3 regions of the Bacillus cereus group sp. BfR-BA-01430 genome follow, and region 3 is predicted to be linked to each of the others. Evidence: riboswitches for the same ligand, from Rfam matches in the RefSeq annotation. Region 3 holds a riboswitch; each other region holds the start of a gene.

Region 1 (4,290 bases), on a different contig from region 3:
GAATGCCAAGTGTACGAGAGAAGTCGTTACAAGTTCCTCCTGGAATAATGGCAAGAGTTGGTCTTATTTCAAGAGGAGCTAGGCCATTTGTACATTCAAAAACGGTTCCATCACCGCCAAAGACAATGATTAAATCAACTTCACTTGCAAATTCTCTACAATATTTCGTCGCATCTCCTTGCTCTTTTGTATGAAGGATCCGTAAGTCGAGAAAAGTGGCTGCTAGCGGCGGGACAATTTTTTCTAGATTTGTATGTAAATCCCCTTGTCCTGCTTTTGGATTGACAATGAGTAGAACTTTTTCAAACTTTGTCTTATTCATTTGTATCTCTCCCTTTGCTTCTTTAGTAATAATGCATGATAGAAATACACTTCATGGAAGTGTCAACTTACTTCTCTGTTACAACTGAAGCGATATATGGCAAGTTACGATATTTTTCTGCGCAGTCAATACCATATCCAACGATGAATTCATCAGGGATTTGGAATCCTACATATTCTGCTTGTAAGTCTACTTTACGACGTTCTGGTTTATCCAACAATGTACAGAATTTCAATGTTTTTGGTTTATGCATGAAGAAATGATCTTTTAAGAAATGAAGTGTTAAACCAGAATCAATAATATCTTCTACAACGATGACATTTTTTTCGGTAATATTGACATCGATATCTTTTAGTAATTTAACTTTCCCGGTTGTTTCAGTTTGGTTACCATAGCTAGAGGCAGAGATGAAATCAATGGTTACATCGTTTTTAATATGACGAATTAAATCAGCGGCAAAGACGAAAGAACCTTTTAATACAGCAATAATAATGATTTCTTCCCCAGCAAAATCACGCTCGATTTGATGTGCCAATTCTTTGACTTTTGCTTGCAGTGTTTCTTCGGAGATTAATGTATCTTTTATTTTAATATTCATGAGAATCCTCCTGCGTTATAAAACTTATGAACATTTCGACTGTAAAGGATAGAGAAAGAAAAGTCAAAAAATGATAATGAGAAGTGAAAATTCAATATTTTTTAACAAAATCCTCCACAAAAGGTCTGATGATATGATATAATGATGACAAAGAAAACGTTTTCATAAAAGGTGAGAGTCATGAAAAAGAAACAGTACACAAGTGTTACATTTATAAAAGCATTATTTCTAACAATTGTTCTTGGGTTGTTAGCTTATATAATTGATATTCCTGTGCTTCGAGTTTCATTAATTGGAATGACTTTAATTCTTGGAGCTATTTCTCATGGAATGATGCGTCAATTATATGAAGCGGGATTACATGATAATAAAAAATAAAGTATAATGTAAAGCCTTCATTTATAAGAGATGGAGGTTTTTTCATTTCTTACAAAAATGTAAGGTGATTTGTAAGAATAATCGATAGTTGAGTGATATTATTTCAGGTACCATAGAAAGTGTAAAGAAAAAGACAAACACAAACACATTTTAGGTAAATGTAGTTTTAGGTATTCTATGCGAAAAGGAGTAGGGGGGAATGAAGAAACGTTGGACAAACTTTGCTTTTCTATCTACTAGTAATACTATCATACTAGATGGAGAGATGACTCTTTCTCACTTATTTGATCAATCAGATAATGAAACTTCTTCAACATTTACAATGAGATGGTGTAAATGGGGCGAACATTGTAATTTGGAAGAAGGGACCCCTAATCAAGAGCAAAGACTCATCTTTACTAACCCGATTGAAGCATGGAGTGTTCAATATCATAAGTGTAACGTCAAAAATCACTTAAAGAAAACTGAGCCGAGACAATTTTCTTCGGATTCTCCTACTCTAGAATCGCGTGAAAGTAACAATTAAGTACTGAGACACGAAAAGGCACTATAGAGAAAATCTACAGTGCCTTTTCCATTTTGTTAATAAAAAAGGTTGTAGAGAATGCTTTCCCTACAACCTAAAGAATATCATTTAGGCACTCTTATTTTTTGAATTGATATGATACGCACGAATGCTTTGGAATAAACGTGGTGAAGTTGTATATAGAAGCAATAGCAATACGGTACATAATGCAAAAGAAGCAAGCATTGTACTACCATTTACAATGAAAGAGTACAGAAAGGCTGATTGTCCTTTTGGTGCGTATTGCCCCCAGAAAATAATTCCCGCAATAAAATGACAGAAATAGCGTGCAAAACTGCCGATAAATGTCCCTAGGATTATATACAAGAGAGCTTTTTTTCCTTGGTTATTTTTTTCTGTTACTTTTTCTTTGCGACTCCCAACATCATCTTTTGCTTCAGCTACATAGTGGTTATTTGAAATGGCTTTTTGAATTGGGCGATGAAATAAACCAGCAAATCCAATAAAAGCAAAAGCAATGAAGTATTCAATACATGCTTGTATTGGCGTTAAAATATAGGCATCCCCGACGACAATTTGTAATAATCCCCAAATAAGCCCTCCTAAAAAAGCCATTTTGAATCCCCAGCGATAAGCAATAATAAAAATAGGAATCATAGCAAATGAAACAGAACCGCCTGTTGGGATTTTAATTGATAATGGTAAAATGTCGATGATTAAGGCGAAGGCTGCAAGAATTGCAGATTCAATCATCGCTTGTAAATTGGTATTACGCATGTTGGCATTCCCCCTAAATCCAAGTTGCACAAAAAAGAATTATGTACCATAGGGAGATATAAAATACGTAATGAAGAAGAGGATATGTATTTTAACGTTTGCACAATTCCTACATTAGCATTAACTAACAGGTTCTAAGGGTCGGAACAAATTGTTCCCTCTCAGCAATATAGCTCCCCCTGTGATAACGAAATTCTTTATTTGTTAGATTCATTTTAATCGAAATGGATGAGGATGGCAAATGAATCTTGTATTGCCATTATTTCAATATAAGTGTGCGAAAATGTTAACAAATAGAATAGAAAAAGCTATAGTGTACGATTTATACAGTATGCTATAATTTCGTTGAAAATAATTATCATTCTCTTTTGAGGAGGAAGATTATGAGTTTGGTTGATATTCAAGTCGGTGAAAAAGTATTAGTGAAAAGTATGCAGGCATTAGATAAATTGTTAAAACGGAGATTAGCTGCGTTTGGTCTTTCGGAAGGAAGTGAATTGCGTGTGAAACAAAAGGCGATGTTCAAAGGGCCGTTTACACTAGAGTGCCGCGGACAATTCATTAGTATTCGTCATTGCGATGCGAAAATGATAAAGGTGGAATTAGTGTGAATAAAGTTGCATTGCTAGGAAATCCAAATACAGGAAAAACATCATTATTTAATGCGTTAACAGGTTCTTATGAATATGTAGGAAACTGGAGCGGGGTAACGGTAGAAAAAAAGATTGGGAAATTGAAAGATAAACAAGGAACATTAATTGATCTACCAGGTGTATATGATTTAAATCCTGTTTCTCGAGATGAGGGAGTAGTTACTCACTTTTTATTAACAGAGGAATTTCATTATATGTTAAATATTGTTGATTCTTCTCAATTTGAGCGTAATATGCATTTAACATTACAGCTTTTAGAATTTGGTAAGCCCGTTTCTATTGGTTTAAATATGATTGATGTGGCGAAGCAACGCGGAATTGTGATTGATGTAAAAAGATTATCAGAAATATTAGGAGTAACAGTTGTTCCTGTTGTTGCAAGAAGTGGGAAAGGCTGTGATGAATTACTAGCTACTCTTCATGAAAATAATAGGAAGGAAATGAACTCATTTATTCTTTCATATGGTGAACAAGTAGAGGCAGCAATTGCAAATATAATGACACTTTTTATGAAAGAAAATTATGAGCATTCAAGATGGCTAGCGCTTCAATTTTTAAGCAATAACGAAGTAGTGGAACAAGAGATAATGGGATTGTCCATTTATCATGAATTAATAACAATACGCTCTCAGTTAGAGAAAAAACTGGATTGTACGTTAGAAAAACATATTTATAATACACGTGCAACGTATATTGAAAAGTTAAAAACAAGTGTCATTCAACATAAACAGGAAGGGAAAATTCCTTTTTCAGAAAAAATAGACAAGTTGATTACACATAAAATTTTTGGACTTCCAATCTTTTTAGCAGTTATGTTTTTCATTTTTCAGGTTACGTTTACGTGGATTGGCACACCACTATCGGATATGCTCGATGAATTTTTTAGTGGACAACTTACAGATTGGGTTACGGCTGGACTGGTTCATATAGGAGCTTCTGCTTTTATTCAAGCGCTTATTACGGAAGGAATTATTGCTGGCGTTGGTGCTGTATTAGTATTCGTCCCGCAAATCTTTGCTTTATTCTTTTTTATTTC
Region 2 (4,290 bases), on a different contig from region 3:
GAGTCGGGATAGTGATCTGCATATTCAAACAACCCAAATTGTTTTAATGCTTCCATCCCCTCTGCTAAACGCTCTTTCTTGGACTTCTTCCCCTCAATTTCTAATGGCAACACAATATTTTGTAAAGCTGAACGCCACGGAAGCAATAAATCTTGCTGCGGCATATAACTTACACAGTCTTGTGTTTGTACAAGCTCATCATGATACATAATCTCACCGCTCGTCGTATCTTCAATACTTGCGATCATATTAAGCAATGTACTTTTCCCACAACCGCTCGGGCCTACAAATGATACAAATTCGCCTTCTTGTATAGAAGCATGAATATTCTCTAATACATTTTTACCATCGAATGCTTTCACAACATCTTTTATTCGTAATCCACTCATTTTTCACTTGGAAGGAATTCATTTGTAAAGGCATCTTTTACATCAATTTTCTTTTTGATTACCTTATTATCGTATAAGAAATTCATGTAATTTGTCCAAACCTCTTCCTTCTGTACTCCCCACGCTTTTGCATCATCTTGATATTTTGTACTTAACCACTTTTGACTTTCTTGCACTAACTCTTTATTAATATCTGGAACATTCTTAATTAAAATATCAGCTGCTTGTTTTGGTTCCTGAATTGCAAAATGATATCCTTCTGCTGTTGCACTCATAAACTTTTTCACAACATCTTTATTTTGCTTTATGTTCTTTTCACTTGTAATAAGAACAGGGCTATAAAAATCTAGTGCTGGATCTAAATCTTTTACCATTATTGTATTTAATTCTTTTCCTTTACGTTTCGCTTCAATTCCATCCCAGCCATAATAAATCCATTCAAAATCAGCATCACGACCAATTGATTTGAAGAAGTCTGTTTGTCCAAGCACAATTTTTTCTACTTTACTAAAGTCTGCTTGATGTTTATCCATAATGGTTTTTAAAGTTGCTTCTTCTGCTGGTGCTCCCCATCCTCCATAACGCTTTCCTTCAAAATCTTTTGGTGAAGTAATATTATCTTTTTTTAAAGAGGCAAATGCCGATGTGTTATGTTGTATAATTGCTCCAATTGATACAACTGGAATCCCTTCCACACGTGCCGATGTAACATTTTCTTGATAGCTCACACCAAAATCAGCTTTTCCAGAAGCAATCATTTGCTCTGCTGATACATTATCACCAGGCTGTATCATTTCTACATCTAAACCTTGTTTCTTATAATAATCTTTTGTTTTTGCTACATATAAACCAGTATGGTTTGTATTCGGAAACCAATCTAAAACAACTTTTACTTTTTTCTCTTTGTCACCACTATCTTCTTTCTTCGCTGTATTACAGCCGACAACACTTACTGCAAGCAGTGTTGCTAACATGACTTTTAAGCTCTTTTTCATTTTTTGTCTTCCTTTCTATATATCCATGGTGCTGTTATTCTTGCCATAAATTCTACGATAGAATATAAAAATAACGTGACGATTACAATCATAGCCGCTATACCAAATACACGAGCAGTTAAAAATGACTTTGTTGCACGGGTTAACATAACCCCTAATCCTTCGCTTGCACCAAGCCATTCACCAATAATTGCCCCCATCACACTATATGTAACAGCAATTTTTAACCCTGAGAAAAAATATGGAAGCACAGCAGGAAATTTTACTTTTTGATACATTTGCCATTTTGATGCACGCATTGTTTGTAATAATTTGAGCATATTTTTATCTACTGTTTGAAACCCTTCTAAAATACTAAGGGCAATGGGAAAGAAACAAACGAGAATAACAACCATCACCTTTGGTAGCATTCCATATCCAAACCAAATGATAAATAAAGGTGCAAGCACAACAATTGGAATAGTTTGTGAAATGACAAGTAACGGATTCATAAGAAGACGAAAAATCGGGATAACATCCATAATAATAGCAATACTTGTTCCAAGTAGAATTGCAAAAAACAAACCGCTTATCACTTCTTGCAACGTCTTTGTTATATTTGGAAGTAATAGCTCTTTCATGCCAATTAATTCTTGTACGATTGTAGAGGGCTTTGGCAATATCCATGGTTCAATGTGAAATAATGAAACAGATCCTTCCCATATCGCAATGAGAAGAATCAGCCAAATCGTTGTAATTGCGAAATTAGATCGCTTCTGTTTTGTCATATTCATCACGATACTTCCATACTTTTTCATCAATTGTTACACCTGTACTTGGACGATAGTGGATTTTAATAGAAGTAATCACTTCTTCTGCTCCAGCATCTACACAAGCTTGTTGTGCACGTTTTATGATATCAAGAAGTTCATCTAAATCTCCTTCCATCGTTGTTTCCATCGCGCCTACTTCGTAACGAACGCCTGATTGTTGGACAACTTCAATTGCCTTATCCACAACCGCATATAAATCTTTTGTTTTTGCTTGTGGTACCACTGAAAATGAAATTGTAACTTGTTGTGACATGCTAAAATCCCCTTTGCAAAATAATATGTTTTAAAAAAAGAAAAGGCTTTCCTACTATGACGTAGGAAAGCCTTGTATGCAAGTTATTATAAAATAACATATGCTACATTCCCTTAAGCAACTCCCTACGCTGGCATTATCCAGATCAGGTTGAGGGTCGATGTTCCTTTACATCCTCTCAGCCACTTGGCTCCCCGGTCCTTAATTCGTTTTCATTGTAGCATGATTTATTTTATTGAACAAACAAAAGCATGGTACATTTTGTCTGCTATTTTTCTATGTGTGGAAAATACCCCACTTGTTTTCCATGTACTAATAGCTTCTGAATAAACTGTTTGTCAATGACTGGCACTGCAATTTGCTTTTTCTTTATCCATTCATTTGTTCGTTTTGTACCTATTACAATTTCAGACTGCTGCGCTCCATCGCCAGCTACTTGTGAAGCAATCAATTCTGCTATCTCCTCATCCTCTTTCGCTAACTGTAACCCTGAATCTACATATTGCGAAAGCGGAACAACTTCTAAATGATGCCCACATTCTATAATTAACTGTACAAAATGTACAAAATCAATCGGATCTGGATGACAAATATGCAATGTTTCACCTATAATTTGAGGATCTTGCATATAAGTCACAATCGATTTACTTGCAAAATCAATTGGAGCAAAGTCTACTTTCCACTTCACGTTTGGCGCTTGTCCAATTAATAACATTGTTTTAATGAGACGATAAAATGCATTTCCTTCAATATTTTGTTGAAATACTCCCGTTTCGGAATGACATGCTAAATTGCCAGCACGATAAATATTCCCTCTCATGCCACGACTCATTGCTTCACGAACAAGATTTTCTGCCTGTAGTTTACTATTGGAATATACATTCTCTAGCTCTACATTATACTCAAAATCACCGCGTTTTTTATACGTATCCCATTGTTCTACTGCTAAATCGATTGGAACACTAATCGTAGAAATAAAGTGGAATGCTGCTCCTTCATCGGCTAATGCAAGCATGCGCTTTGTCCCTTGAATATTTACATTTTCAAATTGCTTTACATCACCAAAATGTCTTACGTCCGCCCCGCAGTGAATGACTGCATCAACTTTAGAACGTATCGCTATAAACTCTTCCTTACTAAGCCCAAAGTATTCTTCACCAAGGTCACCAGGAACAGCTGTTATACGTGCCAGAGCTTCATTTGGAATATCATGAAAATAGCCTGTTACAGTTTCAATAATTCTTTGCTCTACATCTCTTTTAGGTCTTACTAAACAATAAATATGAGCTGAAGTTTGCTGTAATAATTCATATAGGATATGTGACCCTAAATAACCTGTTGCTCCTGTTAAAAAGACATTTGAAATCCGGTTATCCGTTATTCCTTCCGTATACTGAATCGCCTCTGGTTCATGTATCCATTTATATTCATGAAATACATTTTCTTCTAGGGTTAACTCCCTTTGTATTCGCGCTAACTTATATACCGTCTTTTCCTTAAAGAAGTCTTGAATTGTTAAATGCGGAAAATCTTCTTTTAACAATGTTAAAATACGTAATACTTTTAATGAATGCCCACCAATAGTAAAGAAATCATCATGTACACCAATTTTGGAAACTCCTAATACTTCTGCCCAAGCCTGTGCGATGATCTTCTCCGCTTCAGTAGATGGTGCCACATATTCTTGTAGACGAGTCGGCTCATACGCTTCTTCTAGTTGTCCTAGTTTCTTAACATCTATTTTCTTATTTGGTGTAAGTGGTAGTTCATCAATATAAATTAACTTAGACGGAATCATATAATCTGGTAACTGCTCTTGTAATTTGTAAATGAGTTCTGGT
Region 3 (4,290 bases):
CTTGCATGTATGTAAAGGGATTGAATATAAGGAAGAAATCTTACGGAATTATATTTTTATACAGTTACATGATTGTTTACCATCATTCTTTAAGGTGTTTTTAAAGAACAAACGTTATGCAACGATCCATGATATTTTATTTTACTGGTGTGACGATGAACAGAGAATGAGTCTAGAGAAAAAGTATAACTTAAGCTTCATTTATGAGAAATATGCGTGTGGCTAAAATAAATATATAAGCAAAAAGGATCTCCATTTACATGAGATCCTTTTTGCTTAGTAGTATGAACTAGCAGCCTGTATTTTCTTATACATCAAAGAAAGTGAGTTGTCTCCTCTTTCTAGATTCCTTGCTGCTTTTGTTTTTCTTGTTTCTTTTGTTTATCAGGAACATTAATATATTGGGACACAACCAGTAAGACTCCTAAGAAGAACACAGGGAATATGGAAGATAGATAAAAGCCACCACTTACTACGTTTGTTATAAAAGCACTTAAAAGAAAAAGTATAACGTAAATATGAGCAATTTTTTGTTTCAGACGAATTTGAAATGCTTCCATCATAATTTCTAAAATAACAAAAGTAATAATAATAGATAAAAATACAATGCTTGTATTATAAATAATTAAACAACAAATTAAGCCAAAGAAGGCTATAGATTCAATCATGAATGGGATATTGCGTGGCATAGTATTTACCTAACTAAATATGGCAGTGGATCAACTGCATTCGTTTTTTCAAAATTCCATTCTCCATTATGTAATTCAAAATGAAGATGTTGTCCAAAGGAATGTCCTGTATTTCCCATATGACCTAATAGTTGTCCAACTTGTACTGTGTCTCCGATCTTTACAGCGCGATCTTTCATATGAGCATAAACGGTTGTATACAATTTTCCATTGATCCGATGAGCAACGAAAACAACATTACCATAACTCGCTGAATAATAAGACTTCACAACTTTTCCTGAAGCAGCTGCATGAATAGAAACATTCCCTTGTGCAGCAATATCTACTCCATAGTGCATTTGTTCCCAGCGCATATCAAACGTTGAACTAATTTTTCCTTGTGTCGGAAATTTAAAAACAGCTGGGATAGAAGGATTTGTCTTTTTGCTTTGCGCTTGATTTTGGATGATATAATGTTTGGCTACATAGCCATACGCTGTGCCGAAGCGAATTTTATACCAAGTTCCGACTGTTTCTACAACCTGAACTTGTGTACCGTTTTGTAAAGAGCCGATGATCGTACTATTCGTTCCTGCATTACTACGTACGTTCAGTTTTGGAGTAGCAACGGTATAGGTAGGTGTGTTTTGTACGGTAATTCCTTTTACTAAAGGTTTTGAACCGCTAGATACAAAATCTTTTTGTACATATCCAATTTGGCCGTTGTGAAAAATTTTATACCAATTTCCTTCTGTTCCTTGAACTGCAACGAACTTACCATTCGGTAATACGTCAAGAATAGAAGATTCTGTATTCGGTTCAGAACGAACATTTAACGCATTTGCATGTACAATATATTGCTCGTTTCGCTTACTAGATTTTGTAAATGTAATAGCATCTTTTTTTATGTAACCGATCTGATTATGAATATTTACTTTATACCAGTCGTGAACTGTTTCAAGAATGGTAACAGGGGTGTTATAGGGGATGCTACCGATTGAATCATTGTTAACATTTGTAGTTGGATATAAGTCTGCTTTTTCTACTTTCACATAGCCAGTCTTTGCTTTTGATGTTTGCTGTGCAGCAGCTGTCTGCGTATCTACTTCTGTTACAGAAGGAAGTAAGGAAGCAATTGCGACAGTAGTTGCTGTTAAAGCTGTAGCTCTCAAGTTCATATAATCAAGGCCTCCTCTAGATGTAATACTGTACCTTTTATTATAGTATAAAGATAGAATCGAGTGGGGCTTATTCACATAAATGTAATATGAAATCAATAGAAAAATAATGTTAAGTGTATGGAAGTTTGCTTTTTAATGAGAAAATTGTGCGATGCCATGTGAAATCAAAAAAGAGGAGAATAATAACAGGGATGGAGAACCTCAACTGATTTATGTTTCTAGCAACAGTATATGAAGTAGATCATTAAGAAAATTAAAATAGTTGCTGAAGCTTGATGACGGTGTTATACTGACAATGGTAATTTTATATTGTGCTAGGAGAGTTGGTGTTGCCAACTGAGAGTAAGGCCGTAAGTCTTTGATCCTTTTATTACCTGATCTAGGTTATGCTAGCGTAGGGAAGCAATTTGGACGAAAGTATAAGTCCCCGTTTCTTTGCGCATGGAAACGGGGCTTTTTTATTTTATAATTTCATAACAGATACCACTAGGGGTGCTTGATAGGCTGAGAGAGGAATGAACCTTAACCCTTATGGACCTGATCTAGGTAATACTAGCGAAGGGAAGTGGAGCAATGCATATGTATATTTTTATTTGCTGTAGCCACTTCTTATATAGGAGTGGTTTTTTATTTGGATAAAAAGATATAAAGGAAGGGGAAATATATATGAAATTTTGTGACAGATTATTTGAAGCAGTGCAGCCTGTTTGGGAAAAAAGTCATAATCATCCTTTTGTAACGGGGATGGGAGATGGCACGTTAGAAAAGGATAAGTTCCAATATTACATCATACAAGATTATTTATATTTGCTAGATTATGCAAAAATTTATGCAATTGGTGTTGTAAAAGCAACGAATCCACAAGTGATGGCAAAATTTGCGGAACAAATCGATGGCATTTTAAATGGAGAAATGACAATTCATAAACAGTATGCAAAGCGTCTTGGAATTTCTATAGAAGAGATAGAAGCAGCGAAGCCATCAGCTAAAAACTTAGCGTACACAAACTATATGATGTCAGTATCGCAAAATGGTACATTGGCTGAGCTTATTGCAGCGCTGCTTCCGTGTATGTGGAGTTATTGGGAAATTGGAAAACGTTTAAATGATATTCCAGGAGCAAGAGATCATGAGTTCTTTGGGGAATGGATTCAAGGGTATAGCTCAGAAGAGTATGGGAATCTTTGCATTTGGTTAATCGATTTATTAAACGAACTAGCTGAAGGAAAAACAGAACAAGAATTATCCCGCTTAGAAGAGATTTTCCTATATTCCAGCCGCTTTGAATATTTATTCTGGGATATGGCATATCGCAAGGAGATGTGGGGTTTTGAAGACAAAGAGCATACTACAGTTTCATAATGTTTCCTTTCATTATGATGAAAAGCCTATTATAAAGGACTTAGATGCTTCCATAAAGGAAAAAGAATTTGTTAGCATCATCGGGCCGAGTGGCTGTGGCAAAAGTACATTATTTCGCTTAATTACAGGATTAGAAGATGCAGCGGCTGGAACAATTCAACTGATGGAAACAAAGAGTCATCCTGTAGGATATATGCCACAAAAAGATATGCTCTTGCCATGGAGAACGATTATTGAAAATGCAGCCCTTCCTTTAGAATGTCAAGGAATTAAGAAAACAGAAGCTGAAAGAAGAGCGAAAGAACTTTTAGAGCAATTTGGATTACAAGGATACGAGCAAAAGTACCCGAAAGACTTGTCGGGAGGAATGCGGCAACGAGTATCGTTTATTCGAACATTACTAACAGGTGGAGATATTTTATTGTTAGATGAACCGTTTAGTGCGCTGGATGCATTAACAAAGGCAACATTGCAAGAATGGTTGTTTGAACAATGGAAACAGTGGAAAAAAACAATTTTATTTATTACACATGATGTAGAGGAGGCGCTGTTTCTTTCGAATCGAATCCTCATTGTGACAACGCAGCCGATTACAACGTTAACAGAGCGTGTTGTCCCACTTGGGAAAGAACGGACAAGAAAAGACCTACACAGACCAGAGGTACTAGCGTTAAAGGATGAACTACTTAGTATGTTAAAAGGGCAGGTGCTTATATGAAGAAAATGAGAGAGCTACTGCCTGCATGTATATTAAGTGGCATATTGCTTGTAAGCTGGGAAGTGGGAGCTAGAATTGTAGATGAAATGTATATTTTACCAGCACCGACTGCAATTATAGCGAAAATGTGGGCGCTGCGTGACATACTCTTTACGGTTCATTTACCAGCAACGTTGTATGTCGTTTTTATCGGTGTTGCAATTTCTATTGTCCTTGGTGTTGGGCTTGCAATGGCAATGAATGCGAGTAAATGGATGGAAAGAGCTTTTTATCCGTTACTCGTTGCCTCACAAACAATACCGATTACCGCTTTGGCCCCATTATTTGTTTTATGGTTTGGATATTCTATTTGGAGCAAAGT

The links. Region 3 has a riboswitch for thiamine pyrophosphate ahead of tenA (thiaminase II). Riboswitches for the same ligand answer to the same signal wherever they lie in the genome.
Region 1: another riboswitch for thiamine pyrophosphate. It lies ahead of thiT (energy-coupled thiamine transporter ThiT); the one in region 3 lies ahead of tenA (thiaminase II).
Region 2: another riboswitch for thiamine pyrophosphate. It lies ahead of MR058_RS12900 (MTH1187 family thiamine-binding protein); the one in region 3 lies ahead of tenA (thiaminase II).

What each region holds. Positions count from the first base shown of each region.
Region 1 covers NZ_JAKUEW010000005.1:185,192-189,481, reverse strand. The annotation lists gene MR058_RS12135 (diacylglycerol/lipid kinase family protein) at 1-322, opposite strand, end outside; gene hpt (hypoxanthine phosphoribosyltransferase) at 390-920, opposite strand; gene MR058_RS12125 (hypothetical protein) at 1,101-1,298, shown strand; gene MR058_RS12120 (hypothetical protein) at 1,498-1,824, shown strand; gene thiT (energy-coupled thiamine transporter ThiT) at 1,933-2,601, opposite strand; TPP riboswitch at 2,690-2,791, opposite strand; gene MR058_RS12110 (FeoA family protein) at 2,985-3,212, shown strand; gene feoB (ferrous iron transport protein B) at 3,209-4,290, shown strand, end outside.
Region 2 covers NZ_JAKUEW010000006.1:115,362-119,651, reverse strand. The annotation lists gene MR058_RS12915 (ABC transporter ATP-binding protein) at 1-389, opposite strand, end outside; gene MR058_RS12910 (ABC transporter substrate-binding protein) at 386-1,384, opposite strand; gene MR058_RS12905 (ABC transporter permease) at 1,381-2,157, opposite strand; gene MR058_RS12900 (MTH1187 family thiamine-binding protein) at 2,129-2,449, opposite strand; TPP riboswitch at 2,555-2,656, opposite strand; gene MR058_RS12895 (non-ribosomal peptide synthetase family protein) at 2,718-4,290, opposite strand, start outside.
Region 3 covers NZ_JAKUEW010000001.1:4,071-8,360, forward strand. The annotation lists gene MR058_RS00120 (DUF3965 domain-containing protein) at 1-226, shown strand, start outside; gene MR058_RS00125 (hypothetical protein) at 342-689, opposite strand; gene MR058_RS00130 (SH3 domain-containing protein) at 695-1,846, opposite strand; TPP riboswitch at 2,156-2,267, shown strand; TPP riboswitch at 2,328-2,430, shown strand; gene tenA (thiaminase II) at 2,516-3,211, shown strand; gene MR058_RS00140 (ABC transporter ATP-binding protein) at 3,180-3,929, shown strand; gene MR058_RS00145 (ABC transporter permease) at 3,926-4,290, shown strand, end outside.